2 linked regions of the Pedobacter ginsengisoli genome follow. The protein of the gene in region 2 interacts with the protein of the main gene of each other region in a pairwise test. Links are inferred from orthologs where the notes say so. Each region holds a gene or a part of one and is shown on either strand. Other genes may lie near its edges. The genes, in order: CPT03_RS21815 and CPT03_RS05600.

Region 1 (9,881 bases), 3.8 Mb from region 2 along the record:
TTTAATTTATATTTATTGATAATCAATAAATAATTCTATATTTACTCCTGTCATTAATACCACCTCAATTATGAAAATAGAAATTTCTGCCAAACACATCCTGAATGTACTGCAGGTACTTTCATGGATAATTTTCATTGGCCTGTGTATAGAAGCCGGAACCATTATTTTCAATCTGGTTTACACCTTTGCCGTTAAACCGATTAACACAGATAATTTCTGGCAAGGGGCTGATTTATCGGACCTCTACCGACATGATCATGGACATTTTATGGTCATTGCACTTTTTATGGTCATCGTAGCAGTGATGAAAGCGATCATTTTTTACCTTATTATCAAGCTGTTTGTTGATAAAAAACTGAGCATTTCCCAACCTTTCACTTCCAAATTGAGGAAGATTATTTTAAACGTAGCTTTTTTAACTCTGGGCATCAGTTTCTTTTCTCACTATGGAGGTAAATATGTAGCCTGGATGTTGGAGCAAAAGATAGAAATGCCCGACTTGATCAAATTGGATTTGTATGCTGCCGATGTATGGTTTTTTATGGCCATCATCCTGTTTGTAATTGCCGAGGTTGTAAAAAGAGGCATCGAAATTCAAACTGAAAACGACCTAACCATATAACTATGCCAATCATCGTAAATTTAGACGTCATGATGGCCAAGCGAAAAATGTCACTGAATGAATTGTCTGAGAAGGTTGATTTGACACTTTCGAATCTTTCCATTCTCAAAACAGGGAAAGCAAAAGCGATTCGCTTTAGTACATTGGAAGCCATTTGTAAAGCGCTCGATTGCCAGCCTGCAGATATACTAGAGTATGTAAAAGAGAAGGACTAGGGTGGACAAGATAAACTTGTACAACATCTTGACCACCTTACATCGAGCCCCTTACTTCTTCAACCTCGTCTAAAGAAATTGCCAGTTGCTTGCCTAGCTTGCGAGAACCATTTGCTGTAATTACAAAATCATCTTCTACCCTTATTCCGCCAAAAGACCTAAAGTCTTTTACCTTTTCATAATTGATGTATTCAGAAAAAGATTTTTTTGCCTCCCAGAGATCTATTAGCTCAGGAATAAAGTAAATTCCAGGTTCAACGGTTAATACGTTCCCTGAAACCAACTCTTTGCCCAACCGAAGAGATTTAAGACCAAACTGACTTGTATTTTTTAAGATGGTATCATTATAGCCAACATATTGCTCACCAAGATCTTCCATATCGTGCACATCTAATCCCATCATATGTCCTGTTCCACACTGAAAAAACAATGCATGCGCCCCCCTGCTCACGGCATCTTCCAGATTCCCCTTCATCAATCCCAACCCCTTAAGTCCCTCTGCCAATGTCATACATGCCTTACGATGTACATCAAGATACTGTACATCTGCTTGCAATAACCCCACCGCAGCAGAATAAGCATCCAGCACGATACTGTAAACTTCTCTTTGCAAAGAATTGAAGGTCTTTCCGACCGGAAATGTACGAGTCAAATCTCCGGCATACCCCATTTCAGTTTCTGCCCCGGAATCATTTAAAACAAGATTACCTTCCTTTAAAGTATTCCCGTAAAAATGATTATGAAGTATCTGCCCATTAACAGTTAGAATAATAGGATAAGCCAAATCACCTCCTTCACTTAGCGCTACCATATGTATAGCTGCAGCAACTTCACTTTCCTTCATTCCGGGACGGGCTATTTTCATGGCCAACAATTGCATATCAGCAGATATCGAAACCGCTTTGTCAATTTCAATTAACTCAATTTCAGACTTCACCGACCGCTGTGCTACAACCGCCTTAATAAACGCAACCGAAGCAAAGCCTGAAACCTGATCGGGTACAATATTAAAAAGAGCAGACAACCTCGTCTTGTTTTCTGCACGATAAGGCGGAAGAAAATGAACATTCCTTTTCTTTTTTAATGCGTAAGATATATAATCAACCAATTCCGATCCGGCACGAACTTCCAACACCCCGGCATCAAAAGCGGCTTCTTTAAGCGTTTTCTGCCTCCCCATCCAAACAATATCATCTATGCTCATTTCATCTCCAAATAGCACAACCTGCTGCTCATCAATATCAATTACAGCCGACAAGCCGGACTTCTGAATTCCAAAATAGTAAAGAAATGAACTATCCTGCCTGAAACGGTAGGTGTTATGAAGAAAATTAATCGGGCTATCTTCATTTCCTAAGAAAAGTAGAATTCCTGAATTAAACTTGCGGGAAAGTACTTCCCGTCTGCCAATATATTCGTTCTTATCAAACATAACTTAAATCAACTGTTACCAGATTGGAGGCTCCACCCCTAATAAATGTTTCACAAAATAATCCCGGCGCTTATGTTCGCCATAATCCCCTCCCGATGTATGCTTTAGTCCGGGCAACATCAAAAAATCAAAATTCTTATTGGCCTTTATTAATGCGTCTACTACCTGCAACGTTGACGAAGGATCTACATTATCATCCAACTCGCCAACCATTAACATCAGCTTCCCCTGTAGCCTGTAAGCATTTTCTACGTTAGACGATTCAGCATACTGAGGTCCTATAGGGTAACCCATCCATTGCTCGTTCCACCATATTTTATCCATTCTATTATCATGACAACCACACGAAGATACAGCAACTTTATAAAATTCAGGATGAAAAAGAAGTGCACCTGCAGAACTTTGTCCACCTGCTGAAGTGCCATAAATACCCATTTTACTAATATCCATATAGGGATATTTCTTAGCAGCCGCTTTTATCCATTCTATACGATCAGGAAAGCCCGCGTCTTTAAGGTTTTTCCAACAAACATCATGAAAAGCTTTAGAACGGTTAGATGTTCCCATTCCGTCCATCTGCACAACAATAAACCCTAATTCAGCCAGCTCTCTTGAACCATTCCCAGGCAAAATTTCGAAGTTTTTAGGTACAAATGAATCATGAGGCCCAGCATATATATATTCAATTACAGGATATGTTTTTTGAGGATCAAAATTCATTGGCCTTGTAATAACGCCCCAGATATCTGTAATGCCATCTCTACCCTTGCCTGTGAATATTTCAGGAGCCTTCCAGCCAGTATTGAGTAGGTTTTTGATATCAGCTGTCTCCAGTTCCATAAGTACTTTACCATCAAAAGAACTTCTAACAACAGTTACAGGGGGCAAATCAACCCTCGAATACTGATCTACAAACATATCACGCCCTGATGAAAGGGTAACAATATGATTGGCACTTTCCTTTGTTAAAATTTTCAGTCCCTTTCCATTAAAATTGATCTTATAATATTGTTTAAGGTATGGATCCTGATCTTTCTCTCTTCCGCTTGCAGCAAAAATTATTTCCTTTTTTTCTTCATCAACGTACTTTACTTCCCGCACAACCCAATTACCCTTAGTGATCTGATTTTTTACTTTTTTTGTAACCCCGTCATAAAGATAAAGATGGTTCCAGCCATCACGTTCAGATGCCCAGATAATTTCCTTTCCGTCATTTACATCATACCGGTATTTCTTACCACTATAATGAATAAAAGTTTTACTTTTTTCATCAATTAAAATGGCTGCTTCGCCGGAGCTTGCATCCATTTCAATAACACAATATTGCTGGTGCCCTCTTTGATTGTATTCAATAGTAAAAGCCCTGCTGTCCTTACGCCATACAGGAGTAGACAAATTATATTGATCCCTAATCAGATCGGGCGACATGGCTTTCACCTTTTTAGTCTCAACCCAAAACAATACAGGGGTAAACTGCTTAAGAGAATCCCCCGGCTTCAGATAGTCATTGGTATGAAGTTTAGGCTGAAGCTGACCTTTAGGAGAAGACTCAATAAGATATAGTTTATGTTCTTTATATCCCCTTACTTTATTTACAGCTATTTTTTTACTATCAGGTGCCCACACTATTGCATCATCATAGTAATCATTAGCGGATCCATCAAAACTAAGTTGAACTTCTGATTCTTTTTGCCCCGCTTTGCGGATATAAAGATTATAATTTTTAATGTAAGCTATAATCAGTTGGTCAGGGGATAAAACCTCCTGACCATTGTCATTCGCAGATCGCTTTGGCCATCTTACTTCCTCAACCTGTCCTGATAGGACATTCACACTCCACTCTCTGTTAAAAGCTGTAAACTCTATTCCCTTATCATTATCAGAAAAACGAAGCCGCATTAGTGGTAAATGAGTAGAATCTACATCTTTGCCTATAATTTCACTTAGTTTTTTGGAGATAACCTGTCGGTCAAAAGCAGGCTTCTTTTCATGCTTGCTTACGTTGGCCAACATGAATTGTTTGCCGTTTGCTGTAGTTACAGCATATAAGATTTGATTTGTTCCTTTAGCCCAGGCAATATCTGTAGTTACGCCAAATGCTTTATCTTTAAATAAATCCTTTAAACTATTAGCCCTATCATAATCCAACTGCTTGCCCTGGGCAATTACTTTTGAAGAGCTGATTATAGCTATGAAAAAAAATGCTGCAACAAAGAATGATTTCATGTGTGTGATTTAAATCAAATTTAAACCATCAATAACAAACAGCATCATCATATTTTAACCAATACTTACTGTTTTTAGTCAAATAAAACCCTATAATTTACGGATTGCATTAAGCTAACCCACCCGGAGTAGCAATGCAATTACTTATACTTAATTTTCATTAAAATTTCGCCTCTCTTTTGCTTATTTGTTGCTTGAGCAAAACAATAGCAAAAGGATAGCAAAAGAAACATACTCCTTTTTGTAGGTAAAACCTATTGACAATCTATTTCATAATTGCTTAAAAAGTAAGATTTAAACGTTTCCATTTGTCTGATTAGAGTATAAGGTATTATTATTACAAGTCTCTTCCGGTTATTGCCGCAAGCTAAATAGTTTAATACATAGTGGTATAAGCCCTAAAGAAATTGCAATAAAAATAGCAACCCTAACATAGTTGAGCATCTGCCAAAGCGAAGTTCGAGTTATAAGATCTTTTGCTAAAGATGGGGTTTCGGCTACTTTTTGAAAATAAATGATATTAGGTGCAAAGAATGATAGTGTCCAAACCCGTACGGCAAAGTGTATTGCAAATAGAATTAAAAGCCAATTACGGACAGGATCGATCTTCCAGCAGAAAATTATTGTTAGTATGAATGCAATTTCATGCAGGGAATGAAACACAATCCAGAAAATCTTAAGACTTGTTCCTTTTCCATCTAATAGGAGTTTGAAATTATCTGGGGGAGAATCTATCCATTTAGGAACAAAAACAAGAGTCTCAAAGATTTGCGCTCCATTCATTAAAAAATAAATAAGGATTGTAAGGCACAGCCATATTTCGGCCCTGGTCAAATCGTTAGTCATTTTGATTATTGTTTAAGCTGTCAGTAGTCTCTTTCATTATAGCTATTGCTTCAGTAAAATAGCGTTCAATGGTTTGTATTTCTTCTGTTGAAAAAGTTGAAATTAGCTTTACGGTTTTTTCTTGAAGTTTATCGAAAATAGGTTTCAAGAGCTTCATGCTGTTATTGACGTTTGGGACGATGATTACCTTTCTTCTATCATCTTTGGTGAATTGCCTTTCTAGAAGATTCTTTTTTTCTAAACGGTCGATGAGCCCTGTCACAGCTCCAGTGGTTAATCCGGTTAACTTCGAAATCTCGCCCGCTGTTATTGATTTATGCTGCAGTATAAGCCCCAAATACTTATGATCAGTACCTGAAAGCCCTGCTTTTCTGGCTATTGCCTCGTGCATAAAGGCCGAGGTATCTGAATACAATCTGCTAATTGTCCTAAATTGTTGGAGAGTTGTTTCTGATATACTTTTATTCATCATCTAAGTATCTTAGATACAAAGATAAATTTTTATTTATATAAGTGTGTAATAATGTTGCATTTATTGCAGAGATGCCGATATTAAGAAGAAGATAAAAGATGCGGCCCATACCGCCCAGCATATTGTACGGTTTGTTTCATTATTTATCTGTTGATCTTTAAATTCTTTAAAAATCAATTCACTTCGCCCCTTACTCATTAAATAGCGCTGAAGGATGATCAGGATAATGATATTTACAAACAATACAATTAGTTTGGTCCATGAACCCAATTCGCTAAGCCCCGGATCAACTAACACCCAAAGGCCTAACATAAGCCAGCATATGCTAAGTTCAACAAGCAAAACACTTCTGAAGTCGCCACCCCAGCTTTCAGGTTTGTTCCTGTAATGATATAGAAATGTGAAATAATAGAACCTTAGTAGCCTCATATTATTTCTTATCCCCTTGATTCTCTTTTAAGATTTGTAACGCTTCCATATCCTCATATTTATTAATCTGCTTGTTCAGCTCTTTGTATAAATCTGCGGTGATGGTTTCGTATCCCTTTTTACCATATTTGTTATCCATTTCATGCGGATCTTTTTGCAAATCGTACAATTCCCATCCCGAAACACGCTTATAGAATCTGATCAGTTTATATCTTTTTGTGCGGATTCCGAAATGTGGGGAAACCGAATGTTCGCCATTTTCATAATAGTGGTAGTATAACACCTGGCGGCCTTTATCTGCTTTGTTTTTCAATGCCGGCAGCATAGACATACCTTGTATATCTTTTGGAATAGTTAGTTTTGCTGCATCGAGGATGGTTGGGGCAATATCCAGATTCATTACAAAACGATCAGAAACGGTTCCTGCTTTTACTACTCCAGGGTATCTCATCACCATTGGCGTTCTAAAGGATTCTTCATAAATCCATCGCTTATCGAACCAGCCGTGTTCACCCATATAAAAACCCTGATCGGACAGATATATTACAATTGTGTTCTGGCTCAGTCCGTGCTGATCCAGATAGTCTAGTGTGCGACCGATGTTTCGGTCTAATGAAGTTGCAGTACTTAAGTAATCGCGCATGTAGCGTTGAAATTTCCATTCTGTAAGCGCCTTACCCTGCAGTTTCAAGTCATTAAACTCCTTTTCTATAGGTTTATAATAAGCATCAATTTTGGCGCGTTGAGCGGCATTCATCCGACTAAAGTTTCCATCCTTACTTTCTTTATCATCAGAACCAAACATCTTTAAGTCGTATCCCATTTGCATGGTTTTTTCGATAGACATGTCCTGTATGGCCGCAGCTTTTCGATTTTGGTAGGTATCGTAAAAATTGGCTGGGAGCGGAAAGTTAACTTTATCAAACCGGCCAAGATCAGTGGTATCGGGCAACCAAACTCTGTGCGTGGCCTTATGTCCAATTACCAGGCAAAACGGTTTTGATTCATCTCTTTTATCAAGCCAATTCTCTGTCTCATCTTCAATTACATTAGATACATATCCCTCAAATCTTTTTTTGCTACCGTCCATCATATCGAAATCCGGATTATAGTATTGTCCCTGATTAGGCAGGATTTGCCAATAATCGAACCCCTGAGGTTTGCTTTCCAAATGCCATTTACCTATCCAGGCTGTTTGATAACCCGCTTTCTTTAATTGCTTTGCAAATGAATCCTGATCACCATTAAAAATCGAGCTTTCATTATCCTTAAACCCATTTTTATGGCTGTATTTTCCAGTCAAAATCACAGCCCTGCTTGGTCCGCAAATAGAATTAGTTACATAAGCTTTATTGAAACGAACACCTTCTTTTGCGATCCGATCTATATTTGGGGTCTGCATCAATTTGCTGCCATAGGCACTTATTGTCTGGTAGGCATGATCATCTGAAACGATGATCACAATATTAGGTCGTTTTGCAGCTGTTCCTGATTGATGTTTCTGTGCAAACAAAGGCATACCGCTGTTGGCAAATGCAAGGAGTAGTAAAATCTTTTTTAATTTCATTTAGTTTCTGTGCTGTTACAAAAAAGGGTCTGACATAAACGCACTGTTTCTGACCTAACCTTTGAGATTGGAAATATAGCTTTTTGTTGAACCATGTCCAATCATCCAAAATGGGAAACAAATGCAGGGTTTGGATAGGAATATTTTTACCTGAGATTGCCATAGCTATACAAAGCTATAAAAAAAATAATTCTACAGTTTTTGTGAATTGCTGTAAATCTCTAGTTTTGTATCTTATGGACTTGTATAAAAAAGAATTGATAGATCTGCTGTTGAAGCAAAACTACCCTGGTTGGCGAATAGCCGATGATCAGAATAACATTTTTATTAATATTCCTGAAGATCAGGAGTTGGAAGTTGCTTTGGAAGAATTTAAAAAGAAAATGCGTTCATTAGCAATGAAAATCAAAAGCAAGCCAACAAAATTGGGCTTTTTTATTGGCAACAGTAAGGATAGCAGATTTTATGAGTTAAACGCATAGGGTTTTAGCTCATTATCATTTATCCAAATGACAACCTTTGCCGATAGGATTATAGAATTTAATAAGCAATTGGATTTTCATGGTTTGCTACCGCATGATATCCGGATAATGAATCCTTATAGAGAAAACCCGTTGGCTTTAACGTGCTCCTCTGCTTTTTATAAAAAATATTATAATGATAATAACCCCAGGCATCTGATACTGGGTATTAATCCTGGTCGCTTTGGTTCAGCAATGACTGGAGTATCCTTTACTGATCCAAAAAGGATGGTGGCTAAATGCGGGATCCCATTTCCCGGCCAAATGACTCATGAGCCTTCATCAGAATATGTTTACGAAATGATCGAGGCTTATGGTGGTATACAAGAATTCTACAGCAAATTTTATATTCATTCTGTATGCCCTTTAGGCTTCACCATTAAAAGCCTAAAAAGCAAAGAAGTTAATTATAACTACTACGACAATACTGACCTTTTAAAGGCTGCATATCCATTTATAGTTGAAAATCTGGAGAAACAAATTGCAATTGGCTTCGAAACTGATGTTTGTTTTTGTTTTGGGACAGGAAAAAACGAATCATTTCTAAGAAAACTTAATAACGAAAAAAGATATTTTAAAGAGATCATTCCACTGGAACACCCCAGATACATAATGCAATACAAATCGAAAAACAAGTCGGACTATATCAAAAAGTACCTAGATGCATTCAAAAAAATCTAATTTTATGCATGCATAGTAATTTGTTTTGGCATATTTATTTTTAACTTAGCAACACTAATGGAAAATCAAATGGTGGCACAAATCATATTTATAGTAATTACAGTGGCTGCAGTAGCTCTGTTTAGCTATAATATTAAAAAAGTTATCCGAAACATACAGTTAGGCAAGCTGGTAAACAGATCAGATCAACCTCAAAGAAGGTTTATGACGATGCTTAAAGTAGCATTTGGTCAAACAAAAATGTTTTTCCGGCCAATCCCCGCTTTTCTGCATCTGATAGTGTACGCAGGCTTTGTTATTATTAATATCGAAGTTCTGGAAATTTTGATTGATGGGGTATTTGGGTCTCACAGAATATTTTCTGGTGCAGGTTTTATTTATGATTTTCTAATTGGCTCGTTTGAAATTCTAGCACTTGGGGTATGGGTAGGCTGCGCTGTCTTTTTAATCAGAAGAAACATTCTTAAACTTAAGCGGTTTAGTGGTGTAGAAATGACCAAATGGCCTAGATCTGATGCTAATTATATCTTAATATCTGAGATATTATTAATGACTGCCTTTTTGCTAATGAATGCTGCTGATGCTAAACTCCAGGTTATAGGAGCCCAGCACTATACAAATGCCGGATCTTTCCCCGTTAGTCAGTTTCTGCAAGATCTTTTACCAAGCTCAGAAACAGCCCTTGTTGCTATTGAAAGAGGTTGCTGGTGGTTCCATATCATCGGGATACTTCTATTTTTAAATTACCTGCCCTATTCTAAACATTTCCATATTTTATTTGCTTTCCCTAATACCTATTTTTCCAATTTGGAACCTAAGGGCGAGTTTACTAACATGAAAAGTGTTACAAATGAAGTAAAAGCTATG
Region 2 (9,919 bases):
ACCTACCGCTAAACCAGCCAATAATCCTACTATTGCTCCAGATTTATCAGTGGGCATAGTGGGGAAATTAGACAAGCGGTTAGATATTAATTTTTTATAATTCATAATAGAAGCTTTTACTAATCACTAACACATTCCGTACCAGAGTGTTTTAATAAATTAAAATTTATCATATTGTGTAGCAGTCCATTGAAAATCGTGTAATAGTTTAAAAAAGAGAGATAAGAAAACCAGTATATTTAAGGTAAGTATGAAAAAATTTTGTTTTGCCCTGGTTTTATTTTTGGTAGTCAATGCAGATAAAGTAAAATCTCAGTCTATTAATCCCGACAACACACAACAAGTTTTTGCAGAGTTGTTAAAGCTTAAAAATCAACTTATTTTACAGGCGGGCAATGGCACACAAACAGTTTCTGCAATTAGCCGGATGCTTGAACTTGGATTATGGGAAACGGCTGACAGCCTTATAGAGTATTCAAAAGATAAAGGCATAGATTATCAATTGCTTAAAGCTAATTACTTAATCTTAAATAATAGATATAAGGAAGCAGAAATTATAGTACTCAAGGTTTTGAAGCAAGAGCGTAAAAATGAAAAAGCACTGCTCATAAAAGGCTTTTTAGAGATACAAGCATGGCGCTTGCCTAAGGCTGAAAGTATTGCAAAACAAGTACTTCAAACCAATCCAAAAAGTGAAGATGCAGCGCTGTTACTTGGTAAGGTTAAACTGCTTCAAAAAGAGTACGCAGCAGCCCTAATTATTGCCGGTGAGATACAACAGCTTAATCAGAAAAGTGCAAAAGCCTACCAGCTTGAAGCCGATGTTTATTTTTGGGATCAGCATCCTGAAAAGGCTGAGCAACCATTGATTAAATCACTTGAATTAGATCCTTTTAATGCCGATGCACGATTCAGCTACGGTTACGCCATATGGAGGAGGGTAGATGCAACACAACTTAAGGCCATGGCAGCACAATGGGAGCTTGCATTGGCAATTAATCCGCTTCATTATCAAACGCATTGGCATTGGGGCAATGGACATACGAATTTAACCTATGCAGATTACGCCGAACCAAATGATGATGAGGTTAGAAAAGCCCTCGCAAAGGCTGATTTATTAGTTAAAGCCAATAATTTGACAGAAGCGATAAAAGTTACCAGAATAGTACAGGAACAATATGGTAACTCGGTTTTGCCTTTAATGTATAGAGCATCGATTTATTATAGTGCATTTAATCTTGATAGAAACATGCGCCTTGATTCTGCTGAGCATATTTTTAGAGCAATTTTGCTTAGAAAAAAACACTATGGCCCGGCTCATAATGGTTTGTCGGCGGTTATTAAATCAAAAAGGCTTCCATATCTGGATGTATATGAAAAAATCACAAAAGAATTGGCCGAAACAAAAATTACAGATATTAAGAATTTTGTAAAGGTGTTTTCAGATGTAGATTATTATCCCGGAGAAACAGCGAAAGCAATGGTTTGGAATCAGTTGTATTCATCGGTAGTTTACTTTCCTTTTTTATCTAAACAAGTCAATACGTTTAAAATACCTCCTTTGCATCACGATCTGGCAACAACAATGAATGCCCCGGCCTTTAGGTATATGACCACGTTTGATAACAGACAGTGGATGGATATAAGAGGAGTAGGAAGTGGAGCAGCAGGGATAGAATATGTTGAACGTGGTGCGTTTATGGAACGCAATGTAGTATTGCATGAGTATGTGCATTTATTTCACGGAGCGGTATTAACTGATGCTGAAAACAGGAAAATCAGAGCTTTATACTATAATGCGATGAAACAAAAGCGTACGCTGGATTATTATTCTCAAAATAACGAAAGTGAATATTTCGCACAAACCTATCCCGCATATTTTGAACCGGTAAAAGTACACCCGCTTGATTTTAAATCGATGAATACTACTGCTGATTTAAAATCGAAGGATCCGGATATGTATAGTTTTCTGGATAAATTGGTTTCAAAGGAAAGGGCTTATTTAGCTGGGAACAAACAGGCTATGGCCAGTAATTGGGCTGAGGTGTACGTTAGCCTGGCAAGTAGGGCAGGTAATTCGAAACTTGCTGAAACTTACCTGGATACAGCTTTAACGTACGACAGTAAGTATCTTCCCGCTTATCTGAGCATTACTCATCTCAAAATATATAATAAAGATTTTAGTGGTGCTGAACAATGGCTCAGTAAAGCAAAGGGTATTAATATTATGTACGCTCCAATTTACGTGATGTATGCAGAACTTGTTGCCGCTAAATATGCAGGCAGGCAAATTAGCGAGGAAGAATCTATTAAACAGCAGGCCGAATACCTGCAGCAATCAATTGACCTGGAAGATGATTATCAGGAGCTCGCAAAGAATAATTTGCTACTGATAGAAATGTACCGGAAAAATGCCAGGCTAAAGGAAGCTATTTCTGCTGCAGATCTTTACATTAAAACCGGAGCAACAGTATCTACATATTTAAGAGACAGGATAGACGATGCCATTGCATTTTCTGCTTCTTTAAGGGCAACTTTAGGCAACACAGAACAAGCTCTGGTTTTAAAAAAGCTTGTTGATCAGAATCCACAGGATTTTGAACTTATAAATATGTATGCCGATGCCCTGGCCGGAAACAAGCAATACGAAGAAGCAATCGGTACATTAAAGGAAGCGCAGAGGATTTTGACTGCCTCAGGAAACGGAAGACCGGATTATAATTTAAGAATTGCTGAATTTTATAATGAATTGAAATATAAGGATAGTACCGGTACTTATTTGAAGTCATTTCTTTTAGATAAGTCTTCTGTGAAAGGGCCAGACCAATTAAGGTATATAAGGCTTTTAGCCGAAACTGGATATAAAACCAAGGCGTCTGAATTGTTAAAAACACTAAATAGGTCTGGCGACAATATTTATACTTCAGATTACCTCTATACTTCTGCCAAATTATTGCAGGCCAATCATCAAAAAGCTCAAAGTATTGCCTTGCTTGAAAAAGCCATTCAGGTAAACCCGTACCACTTGGCTGCTTATAAGGCGCTAATAGCTGCTGCCAAAGCCAAAAAACAAACCAATAGAGTTAAAGAACTGGAGCTTAAAATGAAAAAGAATAACTTGAAATAAGGCAAAATCAGCTCGCAATTTTTTTTACTAAAAATAGACTAATTAACCTATTTTATTCTCTACTTTTGTAGTGTGTACTTTTTACACTAACTATAGTAGATTATGAAGAAAAGTTTGCTTGCTTTAACCCTTGGAGGCCTTGGAATCGGGATCACAGAATTTGTGATGATGGGCCTTTTGCCAGACATCGCGAAAGATTTAAATATTACCATACCTCAGGCCGGGCATCTTATTTCTGCTTATGCTTTAGGGGTTGTAATTGGCGCACCATTATTAGTAGCTATTGCGGGTAGTTATCCTCCAAAAAAGATATTGATGGTATTAATGCTTATGTTTACAGGCTTTAATGCGTTTTCGGCATTTGCACCCGATTATAATACCATGTTTATAGCACGCCTGCTGGCAGGTTTGCCACATGGTGCTTTTTTTGGAGTAGGTTCTGTAGTAGCAAGTAAAATAGCGGAAAAGGGTAAAGAAGCCCAATCTGTGTCATTAATGTTTGCAGGCTTAACTATAGCAAATGTAATAGGAGTACCTCTGGGCACTTACATTGGCCATAATTACTCATGGAGATATACTTTTGTAATCATTGTTATTGTAGGTTTAGTAACCTTATTGAGTTTAAAATCATGGATGCCAGCGCTACCAGCTACCAAGAATCGTGATTTAGGTAAAGAACTTAACTTCTTTAAACTTCCAGAATCATGGTTAATCATTTTAATGATTGCAATTGGTACCGGAGGGTTATTTTCATGGTATAGCTACATTGCTCCTTTGCTTACTGAGGTTTCAGGATTCTCAGCCAATTCAATCACCTATATTCTGGTTGTAGCTGGTTTGGGTATGTTGGTAGGTAACTTTATTGGAGGTAAACTTGCGGATAAAATATCGCCTGCAAAAGCAACTATTACCTTACTGATCGCCATGTCCGTTAGTCTTTTAATTGTGCATTACGTGTCAGGAAATCAGGTATTAGCCGTAATAATGACATTCGTAACAGGTGCAATAGCTTTCGCAGCAGCATCACCAATTCAGATGCTGATGATCAATACCGCTAAAGGATCAGAAATGCTTGCGGCTTCTGTTAGTCAGGCCAGCTTTAATATAGGAAATGCGCTAGGTGCATTTTTAGGTGGGTTGCCACTGGCAGCAGGTTACGATTATACGTCTCCGGTTTCGGTTGGATCAATAATGGCTTTAACAGGTGCAGCATTTGCATGGATGCTTATTGCAAGAAGCAGAAGGGTTACTAAATTGAATTACGCTTAAAAGTTCTAGATTAGTGTCGTGAAAGACATTATTCCAGTCCATAAACTCTATGAACGCTCCTCGGCCGGAATGGAGGTGCTCTATTTTGAAGGCATAAAAGAACGTGCATCGCCTTTAGGAATACATAGAGATGATCATTACATTTTTATATTTCAGGAAAAGGGAGAAAGCAATTTTATGCTTGATTTTAAACCGCTTTTGGTTAAAGGTCGTGCCTTATTATATGTATTGCCAGGGCAGGTACATCATAGCATAGATAGTAAGAATGCTACAGGCTGGTTTCTGGCAATTGATACGCTACTGGTTAATGAAGAATACAGAGCCGTTTTTGAACAATACATTATAACTAATGAGCCTTTATCTGTTGATGATGCTAAGGCAGAAAAATTTAAGGAATGCCTGAAATTGCTCTATGAAAGGTTTAAGCTTATTGAAGAGTCCTTAAGCAGGCCAATCGCGCATTCGCTGGCGCAGTCTTATATAGGAATGGTTGCTGAGGTCTATCTGGCAGAAACTCAATACGGGCAAAAACAAAATACCAGACCCATTCAAATCAACAGCCAGTTCAGAAGTTTACTTCTGGCAAATTTTAAAACAGTTAAAAGCCCTTCTGAATACGCAGAAAAATTGAATATCTCCCTTACTTATTTGAATGAAGTTGTTAAAGGGCATACGGGTTTTCCGGTTAGCTATTGGATTCATAATGAGGTTGTACTTGAAGCAAAGCGGTTGTTATATTATAGTGATCTGACGGTAAAAGAAATTTCATTTGAATTGGGCTACTCAGATCATACTTATTTTTCCAGATTATTTACTAAAGTTGCCGGAACTTCTGCCGGGGCTTTTAGAGCCGGATACCGCAAATAGTCCAATAATTACCTTTCTTTCTTCATTGTAATGTGAGCTTTTTTGATGTTGTTTTGTAGAATTCAAAACAAGTAAATATGAATTTAATAAAAAGAAAGGCACTTGTAATATTCGAAAAGCAATTTGGTAAAACCGGGCAGGTTCTGGACGTTCGTGCATGGAATCCTTCAACGTTTTATGAAATAGACCTGCACTTGCCGGGGGTGGATATGAGCAAATGGCAAAGTGTACAACATATGAAATGCAAAGTTGCAGATGGCGTTTACAGAGACTATACACCTGCACATTGGGACGAGGAGACACAAACCTGCACCTTGTACGTTGATGCAGCCCATGATGGTAGCGGAAGCAAATGGGCCGCCAGCCTAAAACCAAAGGATGAGATTGTTTACCTCGGCATTTCGAGTACTTTTACAAAACCTGTTTCTTCTGTATCTTTAACCTGCTTAGGCGACAGTTCGGCGATAGGACATTTTTTAGCTTTGGAGCAATTAGCAGGCAAGGGTAACGTTTCGGGAGCTGTAGTAATTAAGGAAGAAGAACACCGCAGAGCATTTAGGTCTTATTTTGATTCGCCGTTAGAAGCAATCCCTCAAAAAGTGAATAGTAATATTAACAATTTGCAGGAGTGGTTAAAAGAACAAAACCTTGATAGTGGTGCGGTTTATTTAGCTGGAAACGTTCCTATGGTTGTAGAACTCAGGAAAATAATTAAAGCATTACCGGGTTTTAATGGCCGTGTTAAGGTACAGGGTTTTTGGTGGTAAAGTTTTATCTTTGCGCCCAGTAATAAAGAAAGAATAATGGGAAGTGCACAGCTGGAAAGAATCCAAAAAGAAATAGAGCCTTTAAGGCAACAGATAATCAACCATAAAGTTTATTCAGTTATCAATGACCTTGAAGATTTAAGGATCTTCATGCAATACCACGTGTATGCAGTATGGGATTTTATGTCGCTATTGAAATCGCTTCAAATTAACCTTACATGTACAACTATTCCATGGTTCCCGGTCGGATCGGCAAATAACAGGTATCTCATTAATGAAATTGTAGCCGGAGAAGAATCTGATATAGACAGCAAAGGCGAAAGAAAAAGTCACTTTGAGATGTACCTTGATGCCATGAGCCAGTGTGGTGCAGATACAAACCAGATAAATCAGTTCGTAAATGCTTTGAAAACAACCGGTGATTTGAATAAGGCCTATGAGTTATCTGATACTCCGGATGAGGCCAGGAGCTTTGTAGATTTTACATTTAAAGTTATCAATAGCAATCAGCCGCATTTGCAAGCAAGCACGTTTACCTTTGGCAGAGAAGATTTGATACCTAATATGTTCCTGACTATAGTAAACGACCTGAATAGGAAATTTCCTGAACAGATTTCTCTATTTAAGTACTATCTGGATAGGCATATCGAAGTTGATGGAGATCATCATAGTCACCTTGCGCTTGAAATGACTTCAGACTTATGCGGTAATAACGCAGAGTATTGGAATGCTGCAGAGCAAGCAACCATAGAATCGCTTAAAAAGCGAATTGAACTATGGGATGGCGCCTACAATAAAATTGTATTTGCCACCACTATAGCCTAGTTTATTTCATCAAATCAAAGAATTTTGATAAATCCTTTTCATTGCTGGAGTAAAACGTTAGCTTTTTAGCTGTATCGTAAAGGTATAGTGACGGGTATTGTTTTGGATGGAACAACGGAATAAATACACGATCACGATCTTGTAAAATCGTTACATTCTTTAGGGCTTGTAGTGGTTTGCCATAATTGGTAAAGAAATAGTCAATAGAACGTTGCTCATCCTGAGTAATCATATAAACATTAATATTCTTTAGTTCTTTGGTTCTCTTAGACATGTTTGCGGCTGTTCTCTGGCAGTGTTCGCAAGTAGCATCAAAAAACATCAATAAGGCTTTTTTGCCTTTAGCTATTTGAGTTGTTGAATAGGCATTGCCATCAGTTTTATAGAAAACTGCCGTAGGTAGCACACTACCCGGTAAAAGAGTCTGACTAAAAGCAATGGTCGAAAATGCACAAAGAATTAGGGAGAATATTAGTCTTTTCATGATGTTCTTAATAAGAAAGTGCTAATATCATATTCTTTATAAGAAAAAACGTCATTTAAAACCTAATTTTTACAATAGAGTCAAGGATTTCCAATAAAGATAGTTGCGCTAAGTGATTGCAAATGGCCGGTTTGTGCAACAATAAGATGATAAAAGATTAGCCTGAACTGTTTATAAAAACTTTTCTCTAAGTTTGTTTACATACAAATGAGCGACTAATGAAAGTTGAAAATTTAGAGCCGACAGCGCTTTGGAATAATTTTATCAGTTTAAATGCAATACCCAGGGCATCAAAAAAAGAACAAAGGGTAATACAGTTTATAGTTGATTTTGGCGAAAGCCTTAAACTGCAAACAATTCAGGATCATATCGGGAATGTAGTTATTAAGAAGCCTGCAACTGCTGGTATGGAGAACAGACAAACCGTAATTTTGCAGTCGCACCTGGATATGGTACACCAAAAGAATGGCGATACCATTTTTAATTTCGATACTCAGGGAATTGAAATGTATGTAGATGGTGATTGGGTTAAGGCAAAAGGTACTACTTTGGGTGCCGATAATGGTATTGGAGTAGCAACTATCATGAGTATTTTGGCCTCTTCAGATATTACTCATCCTTCTATTGAAGCTTTATTTACAATAGATGAAGAAACAGGAATGACAGGAGCAAAGGAGCTTGATCCATCTAACCTTTCGGGAACTATTCTGCTTAACCTTGATACCGAAGAAGATGATGAGCTTACTATTGGATGTGCCGGAGGTATAGATACAAATACGATATATACGTATAAGCAAAAACAAGTTGCAGACAATGTAATAGCTTACAAGATATCTATAAAAGGTTTACTTGGTGGCCATTCTGGTATGGATATTCATAAGGGGCGGGCCAATGCGAATAAATTGATGAACAGGTTGCTTTATGAGGCAAATCAGGAGCTTGGTATCCAGTTGGGCTCAGTTGATGGAGGAAGCTTAAGAAATGCCATACCGAGAGAATCAAATGCAGTGATTGTTATAACATCTGCACGGAAAGAAAAATTTAACGACTTTATAAAAAGTTTTACTGTTACTATTAAGGCTGAATTTCATGCTATAGAGCCTTCTTTATCAGTTTCGGCAACTGAGGCAGAGTTACCTGGGTTTGTGATGGATGAGGGAGATTTTACAAAGATTACAAACGCCATTTATGCGTTGCCTAACGGTGTTTTTAGAATGAGTCCCGATATTGCTGACCTGGTAGAGGCATCCTCTAACCTTGCTAGAGTTATTATTGCAAACGGAGAATTTGTTACCCAGTCGCTACAACGAAGTAGTGTTGAAAGTACCAAGCGTGATGTAGCAATTGCGGTAGCTTCGGCTTTGGAAATTATTGGATGTGATGTTTCGCGTAGTGGAGATTATCCGGGCTGGAAACCTAATCCGGATTCTGCCATTTTAGAATTGATGGCAGAGCTATACAGAAACAATTTCAATTCAGAACCTAACGTTAATGCCTGCCATGCAGGTTTAGAATGCGGTATTCTGGGAGCTCATCTTCCTGGAATGGATATGATTTCTTTTGGACCAACAATTCATGGAGCACATTCGCCAGACGAAAAGGTACAGATCTCTTCAGTACAAAAGTTCTGGGACTATTTGCTAAAGGTACTTCAGCAAATTCCAGTTAAAAATAACTAAATACTAGCCAACCTTTTGCCCAAATTATGAAAGTTTACATATACGCGTTTTTAATACTTATTGTTTTTTCTTTATACCAATGCCAGAGTTATAAAAAGGCTTCTACTTTGAAATCGGTTTCAGATAAGCCTATAGATTTTAGTCAGTCGCCTGTTGTTCCCGCCAACGAATCCATTGGTAAAATGCTTATTGAAGATGGATTTGAAGTAGAGCTTATTGCCGCCGAACCGATGGTTACAACACCTGTGGCAATGAGTTTTGATCAGAAAGGACGCATGTGGGTAGTAGAAATGAATGGTTATATGCCCGATACTTTAGGGACTGGAGAAGATAAGCCCTCGGGTAAAATCGTTATTCTGGAGGATAAAAATAAGGACGGTATAGCAGATGAACGTAAACTGGTATTAGATTCATTAGTATTGCCAAGAGCAATTTGCTTAATTGAAGATGGAATTCTGGTAGCAGAACCACCAAACTTGTGGTATTATGAACTTAAAAATGATAAACCGGTAAAAAGAACCCTTGTAGATAATAAATATGCTGTTGATGGTAATGTAGAGCATCAGCCAAATGGATTATTAAGGGCGCTAGATAATTGGATTTATAACGCCAAATCAAGTAAAAGATACAGAAAGCAAGGCGATAAATGGTTAATTGAGGATACGCATTTTAGAGGCCAGTGGGGAATAAGCCAGGATAATTATGGAAGGTTGTACTACAATGATAATTCAACAAATTTATTAGGCGATTATTTTAGCCCGGGCTTTGGCGCTACAAATAGGAACCAAAGAAGTGTAGATGGTTTTTCTGAAAGAACAGTGCCAGATAATCGCGTATACCCAATCAGGCCTACACCAGGGGTAAACAGAGGTTATTCACCAGGAACACTGGATGATAGCTT

The links.
Region 1: the proteins of CPT03_RS05600 (region 2) and CPT03_RS21815 interact in binary tests that used the Escherichia coli proteins (3 or more experiments, as listed by UniProt). The link is inferred for Pedobacter ginsengisoli from one-to-one orthologs.

Annotation. Positions count from the first base shown.
Region 1 is NZ_CP024091.1:5,148,589-5,158,469, reverse strand. Bases 76-2,945 are described here. They hold CPT03_RS21815 (aminopeptidase P family protein), read right to left. Parts: upstream 2,273-2,945; coding sequence 878-2,272; downstream 76-877. Other genes in these bases: CPT03_RS21810 (S9 family peptidase), read right to left, coding at 2,288-2,945; CPT03_RS21820 (helix-turn-helix domain-containing protein), read left to right, coding at 628-840; CPT03_RS21825 (DUF2975 domain-containing protein), read left to right, coding at 76-625. Outside these bases: more of CPT03_RS21825, read left to right, coding at 71-75; more of CPT03_RS21810, read right to left, coding at 2,946-4,498; CPT03_RS21805 (transposase), read right to left, coding at 4,853-5,344; CPT03_RS21800 (MarR family winged helix-turn-helix transcriptional regulator), read right to left, coding at 5,337-5,816; CPT03_RS21795 (hypothetical protein), read right to left, coding at 5,877-6,245; CPT03_RS21790 (sulfatase), read right to left, coding at 6,247-7,812; CPT03_RS21785 (hypothetical protein), read left to right, coding at 7,923-8,294; CPT03_RS21780 (uracil-DNA glycosylase family protein), read left to right, coding at 8,322-9,014; CPT03_RS21775 (4Fe-4S dicluster domain-containing protein), read left to right, coding at 9,084-9,881.
Region 2 is NZ_CP024091.1:1,364,025-1,373,943, forward strand. What follows is about bases 6,880-9,787. They hold CPT03_RS05600 (aminoacyl-histidine dipeptidase), read left to right. Parts: upstream 6,880-7,557; coding sequence 7,558-9,018; downstream 9,019-9,787. Other genes in these bases: CPT03_RS05595 (TlpA family protein disulfide reductase), read right to left, coding at 6,880-7,339; CPT03_RS05605 (c-type cytochrome), read left to right, coding at 9,045-9,787. In the rest of the region: CPT03_RS05565 (YtxH domain-containing protein), read right to left, coding at 1-105; CPT03_RS05570 (tetratricopeptide repeat protein), read left to right, coding at 251-3,127; CPT03_RS05575 (MFS transporter), read left to right, coding at 3,230-4,396; CPT03_RS05580 (AraC family transcriptional regulator), read left to right, coding at 4,415-5,263; CPT03_RS05585 (siderophore-interacting protein), read left to right, coding at 5,341-6,030; CPT03_RS05590 (DUF3050 domain-containing protein), read left to right, coding at 6,067-6,855; more of CPT03_RS05595, read right to left, coding at 6,857-6,879; more of CPT03_RS05605, read left to right, coding at 9,788-9,919. UniProt on the Escherichia coli protein: Dipeptidase with broad substrate specificity. Requires dipeptide substrates with an unblocked N-terminus and the amino group in the alpha or beta position.